3 regions of the Serratia sp. TSA_130.1 genome follow, and region 1 is predicted to be linked to each of the others. Evidence: riboswitches for the same ligand, from Rfam matches in the RefSeq annotation. Region 1 holds a riboswitch; each other region holds the start of a gene.
What was found. Region 1 has a riboswitch for thiamine pyrophosphate ahead of thiB (thiamine ABC transporter substrate binding subunit). Riboswitches for the same ligand answer to the same signal wherever they lie in the genome.

Region 1 (3,271 bases):
TCAGCCAGTCGGCGTGCTGCCGACGCACCGCGCTGAAATAGCGCTGATAGAACGATTTGGATAAGAAAGCTTTCATGATTACGCCCTCCCCTTTCATTGATGAAAATTATCGGCGTAATATAGGGAAAGAAAAATTGACGAGTTGAGACAGGAGTGTTCCTCTTTTATGTCCACGTCCAGATTGCAGCAGCAGTTCATCCGTCTGTGGCAGCGCTGCCACGGTGAAACCACCGACACCACGCTGCAGGCGCTGGCGGAGGCGCTGAGCTGCTCGCGGCGCCACGTACGCTCCCTGTTGAGCGCCATGCAGCGGGAGGGCTGGCTCACCTGGCAGGCGGAGTCGGGACGCGGCAAGCGTTCGCGGCTAACCTTTCATTACACCGGCCTGGCGCTGCAGCAACAGCGGGCCGAGGAGCTGCTGGAGCAGGATCGCATCGATCAGTTGGTGCAGCTGGTGGGCGACAAAAACGTGGTGCGCCAAATGCTGCTGTCGCAGCTGGGGCGCAGCTTCCGTCAGGGGAAACATATCCTGCGGGTGCTCTACTATCGGCAGTTGTACAACCTGCTGCCCGGCTCGGCGCTGCGGCGTTCCGAGACCCATTTGGCGCGTCAGATCTTCAACGGCCTGACGCGCATAAATGAGGAAAACGGGGAACTCGAATCCGATCTGTCCCACCATTGGCAGGCGCTGACGCCGCTGCACTGGCGGTTTTACCTGCGCCCGGCGATCCATTTTCATCATGGCCGCGAGCTGGAGATGGCGGACGTCATCAGCTCGCTTTCGCGTCTGACCTCGCAACCGCTGTTCTCGCATATCGAAAGCGTCACCTCGCCGACGCCGTTCGTTGTCGACGTGCATCTGCGCAGCCCCGACCACTGGTTACCCTGGCTGCTGGGCAGCGTGCACGCCATGATCCTGCCGCGCGAATGGCGCGATCTGCCGGACTTCACCCGCCATCCGATCGGCACCGGCCCCTACCGCGTGGTGCGCAACCTTCCCAGCCAGATGAAGATCCACGCCTTCGATGACTATTTCGGCTACCGGGCGCTGATCGATGAGGTCAACATCTGGGTGCTGCCGGAATTCTCCGAAGAACTGGTGCACTCCGGCGTACAGCTGCAGGGCGATGAAACCGGCAACAGCGAGCTGGAAAGCCGGCTGGAAGAAGGCTGCTACTTCCTGCTGTTCGATCAGCGCTCTCCCTTGGCGGCCGATCCCGCCATGCGCAGCTGGCTGTGCGAATTGATCAACCCCATTTCGCTGCTGAGCCACGCCGGGCCGCTCTACCAGCGCTATTGGTCGCCGGCGTACGGCCTGCTGCCGCGCTGGCACCACAACCGCGCGCTGGCGCAGCAGCCCAAACCGGCGGGGCTGACCGAACTGACGCTGACTCACTTCAATGAGCATTCGGAGTTCCACGCCATCCGCCAGGCGATCGAGCCGCTGCTGGCGCAGCACGGCATCCGCCTGATCGTGCAAAGCGTGGATTACGCGACCTGGCACCAGGGCGACGCGCGCAGCGATCTGTGGCTCGGCAGCGCCAACTTCTATCTGCCGCTGGAGTTTTCGCTGTTCGCCACGCTGTACGAGCTGCCGCTGATGCAGCATTGCATGAGCGAGGACCTGGCGCAGGATGCGGCGCTATGGCGCGCCAACCGTCTGCCGCTGGCGGAGTTCTGCCAGCGCCTGGTCAGCAATCACCAACTGCATCCGCTGTTCCACCACTGGCTGCAGCTGCACGGCCAGCGCAGCATGCGCGGCGTGCGAATGAACACCCTCGGCTGGTTCGACTTCAAGTCAGCCTGGTTTGCCCCGCCGGAGGCATAAGCGCCTTTCGCCCGGGTCGGTTAATCTTTACAATAGCGCCGTCTCAACGGGGTGCGGAGAGTCGGGCCGCGTGATAAGCCCGATTTTCCGCTGAGAGCACACCCGTCGAACCTGATCCGGTCAATACCGGCGGAGGGATTTGAGCCCAGCGAACCGGCGACGCCGCCTCGCCCCCTCAGATGCCCTTGCCCCCTTATTTTTCAGGAGTGCAACGTGGTCAAAAAATATCTGCCCTGCTTATTGCTGCTGTGCGCCGCGCCGGTGTTCGCCAAGCCGACGCTGACGGTTTACACCTACGATTCCTTCGCCGCCGACTGGGGCCCAGGCCCGGCGGTGAAAAAAGCCTTCGAAGCCGAGTGCGACTGTGAGCTGAAGTTCGTGGCGCTGGAAGACGGCGTCTCACTGCTGAACCGCCTGCGCATGGAAGGCAAGAACAGCGCCGCCGACGTGGTGCTGGGGCTGGACAACAACCTGCTGCAGGCGGCGCAGCAAACCGGCCTGTTCGCGCCGAGCGGCGTGGACACCGCCAAACTGACGGTGCCGGGCGGCTGGCAGGACGCGACCTTCGTGCCTTACGACTACGGGTACTTCGCCTTCGTCTACGACAAGGAAAAACTGAAGAACCCGCCGAAAAGCCTGCAGGAGCTGGTCAGCAGCGATCGTGACTGGAAGGTGATCTACGAAGATCCGCGCACCAGCACGCCGGGCCTCGGCCTGCTGCTGTGGATGCAAAAAGTGTATGGCGACAAGGCGCCGGCCGCCTGGCAGCAGTTGGCGAAAAAGACCGTGACCGTCACCAAAGGCTGGAGCGAAGCCTACGGCCTGTTCCTGAAAGGCGAAGGCGATCTGGTGCTCAGCTACACCACCTCCCCCGCCTATCATCTGATCGCCGAGAAAAAAGACCGCTACGCCGCCGCCACGTTCAGCGAAGGCCACTACCTGCAGGTGGAAGTGGCCGGCAAACTGAAGGCCGCCAAACAGCCTGAGCTGGCGGAGCGTTTCATGCAGTTCATGGTGACGCCGGCATTCCAGAACACCATCCCGACCGGCAACTGGATGTACCCGGTGATCAACACCCCGCTGCCCGTCGGCTTTGAACAGATGAACGTGCCGCATACCGCGCTGCAATACAGCGCCGAAGAGGTGGCCACACAACGCGGCGGCTGGATCCGGGCATGGCAAACCGCCGTCAGCCGCTGATCCCCCGCTGGCTCTGGCCGGGGCTGCTGGCCGCCGGCATGATCCTGCTGGTCGCCGCGCTGGCGATGGGCTCGCTGTGGCGTCACTCGCCGGACAGCGGCTGGCGCGGCCTGTGGCAGGACAGCTACCTGTGGCACGTGGTGCGCTTCACTTTCCTGCAGGCGCTGCTGTCGGCGCTGATTTCGGTGCTGCCCGCCATTCTGCTGGCGCGCGCGCTCTACCGGCGTCGTTTCCCCGGCCGGC
Region 2 (3,271 bases), on a different contig from region 1:
CAGCCACCACAGCAGCAGCAGGCCGATGAAGACCGTCAACCCACGCCGCAGACGGGTGAAGCCGCGCTCTTTGGCGATATTCATTGCGCTGCCCTCACCATTTGCAGCAGCAGCTCGGCCTGGCTTTTCAGCAGGTCGGCGTCATCCGGCGCGCGCGGCGGTTGCCCGCGGATGCGGTGGGTATCGTCGAGGCCCAGCGGCCAGGGCGACAGCACCAGCAGCCGGTGGCTCAGGCGGCAAGCCTCCATCGGGTCGTGAGTGATCAGCAGCACGGTATTTTGCGCCAGCAGCTCGGCGGCCAGGCTCTGGATCTCGGCGCGGGTAATGGCGTCCAGCGCGGAAAAGGGTTCGTCCATCAGCACGATTGGCTGGCGTTCGTAGAGCGTGCGGGCGATGGCGGCGCGCTGGCGCATGCCGCCGGACAGCGCGGCGGGCAGGCTGCGGCTATGCGCGGCCAGGCCTACGCGCTCGAGCAGATGCGCTGTCCATGCCCGATCCGGCGCTTCGCCGCGCAGCCGCGAGCCGAGGGCGACATTGTCTTCGACGCTCAGCCACGGGTAGAGCAGGTCTTTTTGCCCCATGTAGGCGATGCGCCCGGCGATCGGCAGGCCGTCGCTGCCGCTCACCGTACCCGAGCTGGCCTGCGCCAGCCCGGCGATGATCTTCAGCAGGCTGGTTTTGCCGGCGCCGCTGGCGCCGAGCAGGGAGACGAAGCTGCCGCCGGCGATGTCGAAGCTCAGCCGCTCAAAGATCGTCTGTTGACCGAAGCGCAGAGTGAGATCCCGCACCTGGATGCCGGGCGGGAGGCGCGGGGAGATCATGAGGCGTTCAGCCCCATTTGCCAAAATGCCGCTTCCAGCTGAGTGGCGGTGGTGAAAATCTGCGTCAGCTCGGTAAAGCGGCTTTGTGCGCCGCGCTGGTGGCCGACGGTTTCCAGCAGTTCGATGGCGGCGCGCACGCCGGCCAGATAGCCCTCGTCGCCGTAGTTGCGGATCCAGGAGGCGTAAGGATTGCCCTCCATTTGGGTGGCGGGATCGTGCAGCAGCCGCAGGCCGATTTCGGCATAACCGGCCACGCAGGGCAGCAGGCCGGCCAGCAGATCGAGGGCGTCGCCGGCATGGCCGATGTCCAGCACGTAGCGGGTGTAGTTCATGGTTTCCGCCGCCTCCGGTTGGGCGGCGATCTGCGCTTCGCTCAGCCCCCATTCGGCGCAGTAGGCCACGTGCAGCGGCAGCTCGGCGACGATGCCGTTGAGCGAGGCGGTGGCGGCGCGCATTTCCGGCAAGGTGCGCAGCTTGCTGACCAGCAGCGCGTAGGCGCGGGCGAAGTGCAGCAGGAACAGGTAGTCTTGGGTCAGGTAACGGCGAAAAGCGCGTTCAGGCAAGGTGCCGGCGGCCAACTGCTGCAGAAACGGGTGTTCGACGTAATTTTGCCAGTGGCTGCCGGCCTGTTGGCGCAGCCGGCCGTAAAGACCGCTTTCGAACAGGGTGGTGATGGACATGGGACCTCCTTGAGTCAGTGGAGATCCGGGCACGCTGAGGTATGAACAGACAACGGGTGATCGCGCGGTTGCCTAACCGTCCCTTCGCTGGCATGACCCAGATCAGGTTCAAAGGGTTCGGCTTGCGCCATCTCAGCCCGTAACAGGACACCCCTCGGAGCTGCCTGTTATACGACATTTGTTTTTTGATTACAATCGCCGGGCGGCGCGGCGGCAATCGGTTCGTTTAGTGCGATCGGGGGCGATTTTGCTGGCGCAAAGCGCGCGGTTTTTGTCACTGTAGGCCCATGTTTTGCCTCTGAGGATGATGCCCGATGAAAAAAATTGGTTTTCTCTCGTTTGGCCACTGGTCGCCTTCCGCCCAGTCCGGCACCCGTTCCGCGGCGGATGCGCTGCTGCAGTCCATCGATCTGGCGGTCGCCGCCGAAGATCTGGGGGCGGACGGCGCCTATTTTCGCGTACACCACTTTGCACGCCAGCTGGGGTCGCCGTTCCCGCTGCTGGCCGCCATCGGCGCCAAAACCCAACGCATCGAGATCGGCACCGGCGTGATCGACATGCGTTATGAAAATCCGCTGTACATGGTGGAAGACGCCGGCGCGGCGGATCTGATCGCCGGCGGGCGGCTGCAGCTCGGCATCAGCCGCGGCTCGCCGGAGCAGGTGATCGACGGCTGGCGCTATTTCGGCTATGCCCCGGCCGATGGCGAGACCGATGCGGACATGGCCCGCCGCCATACCGAAGTGTTCCTGGAAGCGCTGCGCGGCGAAGGGTTCGCCGAGCCCAATCCACAGCCGATGTTCCCGAATCCGCCTGGGCTGCTGCGGCCGGAGCCGTTTTCCGCCGGGCTGCGCGACCGCATCTGGTGGGGCGCCGGCTCGAACGCCACCGCCGTCTGGGCGGCGAAGCTGGGCATGAACCTGCAAAGCTCGACGCTCAAGAACGACGAAACCGGCGAACCCTTTCATATCCAGCAGGCCAAGCAGATCCGCGCCTATCGCGCGGCCTGGCAAGAGGCGGGCCATGCGCGCGAGCCGCGGGTTTCCGTCAGCCGCAGCATCTTCGCGCTGGTGGATCAGCGGGATCGCAACTACTTCGGCGGCAGCGGTAAGGAAGGCGACCAACTGGGGTATATCGATGCGCAAACCCGGGCGATCTTTGGCCGCAGTTACGCCGCAGAACCTGACGCGCTGATCGAACAGCTGGCGCAGGACGAGGCCATCGCCGAAGCGGATACGTTGCTGCTGACCGTGCCTAATCAGCTGGGCGTGGATTACAATGCGCACGTCATCGAATCGATTTTAACCCATGTCGCGCCGGCGCTCGGCTGGCGCTAAACGGAGGAGTGGCATGTCACGCATTTTCATTACCGGTTCGGTCGATGGGCTGGGCCGCGCCGCCGCGCAAACGCTGTTGGACGAAGGGCATCAGGTGATTCTGCATGCGCGCGCACCCGGCCGTCTGGACGCGGTGCGCGATCTGCTGGATCGCGGTGCACAGGCGGCGATCGGCGATTTGTCCGATGTGCAGCAGACTCGGCAGCTTGCCGAGCAGGTCAATCGCCTCGGCCGTCCGGACGCGGTGATCCACAATGCCGGCATGTTCACCGGGCCGCAGGTGATGCCGGTGAACGTCATAGCGCCCTACCTGCTGACGGCCCTGATCGAACGTCCCAAGCGAATCGTCTACCTGAGCAGCAGTATGCACTTTGACGGCGTGGCGGAGCTGAACGGCGTAGACTGGCTTGGCGGCGCCGCAGGTTCTTATTCG
Region 3 (3,271 bases), on a different contig from region 1:
ATTGCCGGCGCTGTGATACAGCTCGCTGCCGCGGGCGCGGAACTCGGCGGACATTTTTTCCATGCCGGTCAGCTGCACCTCGATCGGTTTGGCGGCCTCTTGGGCGGCGGCGTAGTCGCGCACCTCTTGTGAAATCTTCATCGAGCAGAATTTCGGTCCGCACATCGAGCAGAAGTGAGCGATCTTGCCGGACTCCTGCGGCAGGGTTTCGTCGTGATAGGCGCGCGCGGTGGCCGGATCGAGCGCCAGATTGAACTGATCTTCCCAGCGGAATTCGAAACGCGCCTTGGACATGGCGTTATCGCGAATTTGCGCGCCCGGATGGCCTTTGGCCAGATCGGCGGCGTGGGCGGCGATCTTGTAGGTGATCAGGCCCTGTTTGACGTCCTCTTTATTCGGCAGGCCGAGGTGCTCTTTCGGCGTGACGTAACACAGCATGGCGCAGCCGAACCAGCCAATCATCGCCGCGCCGATGCCGGAGGTGAAATGGTCATAGCCCGGGGCGATATCGGTGGTCAGCGGGCCAAGGGTGTAGAACGGCGCTTCGTGGCAATGTTCCAGCTCTTCGGTCATGTTGCGGCGGATCATCTGCATCGGCACGTGGCCCGGGCCTTCAATCATCACTTGTACGTCGTATTCCCAGGCGATTTTGGTCAGCTCGCCCAGCGTATGCAGCTCGGCGAACTGGGCCTCGTCGTTGGCGTCCTGAATCGAACCGGGGCGCAGGCCGTCGCCGAGCGACAGCGAAACGTCGTAGGCGGCGCAGATCTCGCAGATTTCACGGAAGTGCTGATAGAGGAAGTTTTCCTGATGGTGCGACAGACACCATTTGGCCATGATCGAGCCGCCGCGCGACACGATGCCGGTCAGGCGTTTGGCGGTCATCGGCACGTAGCGCAGCAGCACGCCGGCGTGGATGGTGAAGTAATCGACCCCTTGTTCAGCCTGTTCCAGCAGCGTATCGCGGAACATCTCCCAGGTGAGGTTTTCCGCCACGCCGTTGACCTTCTCCAGCGCCTGGTAGATAGGCACGGTGCCGATGGGCACCGGGCTGTTACGCAGGATCCACTCGCGGGTTTCGTGAATATAGCGGCCGGTGGAGAGATCCATCACGGTGTCTGCGCCCCAGCGGGTGGCCCACACCAGCTTCTCCACCTCTTCTTCGATCGACGACGTGACCGCCGAGTTGCCGATATTGGCGTTCACCTTCACCAGGAAATTGCGGCCGATGATCATCGGCTCCGCCTCCGGGTGATTGATGTTGGCAGGAATGATGGCGCGGCCGGCGGCCACTTCCTGGCGCACGAACTCCGGCGTGATGTTGTCCGGCAGGTTGGCGCCCCAGCCCTGGCCCGGATGCTGGTGGCGTAGCACCTCGCCGCGAATGCGTTCGCGCCCCATGTTTTCACGGATGGCGATAAACTCCATCTCCGGGGTGACGATGCCGGCGCGGGCATAGTGCAGCTGGGTAACGCACTTGCCCGGCAACGCCTTGCGCGGCAGCGGCAGATGTTCGAAGCGCAGGTGATCCAGCCCCTCGTCCGCCAGACGCTGTTGGGTGAAGCCGGAACTGGCGCCGCTCAGGGTCGCAGTATCGCCGCGCGCGTCGATCCAGCCGGCGCGCAGCTTGGCCAGGCCGGCGTGCACATCGAGCTCGGCCTGCGGATCGCCGTATGGGCCCGCGGTGTCATATACCGGGATCGCCTCGTTCTGTTCATACTGCGGGCTATCTTTGCTGCCGCCGACCAGGGTCGGGCTGAGCTGAATTTCGCGCATCGGCACCTGGATATCGCGGCGCGAGCCCTGCAGGTAGATGCGGCGTGAGTTTGGGAAAGCCATGCCTTGCAGCGTGTCGATAAACTGCTGGGCGGCTTCGCGTTGCGCTTTACGGGCGCGCGGTGGATTAACGTTAGACATAGCAAGTTCCTACCAGTGTGTTGGGTTGGGAAAGTTGCTTGTCTGGAGCTCGGAGGGAGTAATGATGGTGGCCGATAAGGCTGGACGCCCGCAAAGGGAAGGCCGTGCCTGTGGCGATAGATTACTCTTGTTCCCTTCGCGGGTATTAGCCCGATCAGGTTCCGCGGATCCCGAATTAACGGTCTCAGCCTGGCTGATTCGATGAACAAATCAGGCGCTAGGCACTCCGACAAGATGCCCCCCAGTATAGGAGGGATAAGAAAAAAAACTATAAAATTTTAACGCGCCGGATCCAGCGCCTGGTCCGGCAGCGGTTGCTGCGCGGCCTCCGCTTCCAACAGGATCAGCTTATCTTCCAGCGCAAAGCGCGCCGCCAGCGTTTCGCCGATATCCGACAAGGCCTGATGGAATTCCAGACAGACCTCCTGATCGATATCCACTTCGGTATAGCGATCGTGGAACGCCATGATCTGTTCGGTATTGGCCCATAGCTTGGGGTAGATGTTCACCGCCAGCGACATTTTCGGACTGGCTGCGCCTTCCACTTGTTTGATAATTCTGTCATAGATATGAAAATGCCCTGCGGAGAGGTAATCCACCAGGTTATGGCAAAAGTTCTCCAGCGCTTTTTCATTCAGCGGCGTATGCTTTTCTTTATTCGGTTTGAGGCCTACCAGCGTGCAGTAGGCGACCAGCAACTGCTTGCGGGCCTGAAGCCATTGATCAACTAATTCATTACTACCGCCAACGCGCTGAGTCAGCCTTTCCAAACGGTTGAGCATGTTTGACTCCGTGTAAGTAATAAAAGTAACCGGTAAGTTATTAAAATGTAACAAAGCCGATTTGTAGAGTGCCAGTGAAGCTGAGGTTGTGCAACAACGATATGGAACTTGCATTAACGGGCAATGAAAACGGCTGGTGGATCGTCAGCCATGAAAGCAAACTTTGGTTACCGAACGGTGAATTGCCGTCGGGGACGGCCGCCGTCCTCGGGCTGCAGGGCCACATGGCGCGCATCATCGGTGAGTGGGAGGGCGCGCCGGTCTGGCTGGTGCGCCAGGCGATGCCGCGGGAGATGGGATCGGTGCGTCAGCTGTTGGATCAGGATCGTGGTCTGTTCCAGCTTGCCGGGCGCGGCGTGCAGCTGGCGGATTTCTACCGCTCCCATCGCTTTTGCGGCTACTGCGGCCATGAGATGCATCTCAGCCGCACCGAAAGCGCCTGCCTCTGCGGCCACTGCAAAGAACGGTACTACCCGCAGATTGCGCCCTGCGTGATCGTCGCCATTCGGCGCGACGATCAGATCCTGCTGGCGCAGCACGTGCGCCATCGCGGCGGTATCCACACGGTGCTG

Region 2: linked by a shared signal. The riboswitch ahead of tenA (thiaminase II) and the one ahead of thiB (thiamine ABC transporter substrate binding subunit) in region 1 are both predicted to bind thiamine pyrophosphate.
Region 3: linked by a shared signal. The riboswitch ahead of thiC (phosphomethylpyrimidine synthase ThiC) and the one ahead of thiB (thiamine ABC transporter substrate binding subunit) in region 1 are both predicted to bind thiamine pyrophosphate.

Annotation. Positions count from the first base shown of each region.
Region 1 is NZ_JBQZFS010000003.1:378,009-381,279, reverse strand. It holds gene sgrT (glucose uptake inhibitor SgrT) at 1-76, opposite strand, end outside; gene sgrR (HTH-type transcriptional regulator SgrR) at 167-1,828, shown strand; TPP riboswitch at 1,866-1,984, shown strand; gene thiB (thiamine ABC transporter substrate binding subunit) at 2,042-3,028, shown strand; gene thiP (thiamine/thiamine pyrophosphate ABC transporter permease ThiP) at 3,004-3,271, shown strand, end outside.
Region 2 is NZ_JBQZFS010000001.1:737,338-740,608, reverse strand. It holds gene ACUTQY_RS03440 (ABC transporter permease) at 1-84, opposite strand, end outside; gene ACUTQY_RS03435 (ABC transporter ATP-binding protein) at 81-821, opposite strand; gene tenA (thiaminase II) at 818-1,501, opposite strand; TPP riboswitch at 1,564-1,666, opposite strand; gene ACUTQY_RS03425 (LLM class flavin-dependent oxidoreductase) at 1,816-2,838, shown strand; gene ACUTQY_RS03420 (SDR family NAD(P)-dependent oxidoreductase) at 2,852-3,271, shown strand, end outside.
Region 3 is NZ_JBQZFS010000013.1:7,244-10,514, reverse strand. It holds gene thiC (phosphomethylpyrimidine synthase ThiC) at 1-1,917, opposite strand, end outside; TPP riboswitch at 2,032-2,156, opposite strand; gene ACUTQY_RS24530 (Rsd/AlgQ family anti-sigma factor) at 2,196-2,699, opposite strand; gene nudC (NAD(+) diphosphatase) at 2,801-3,271, shown strand, end outside.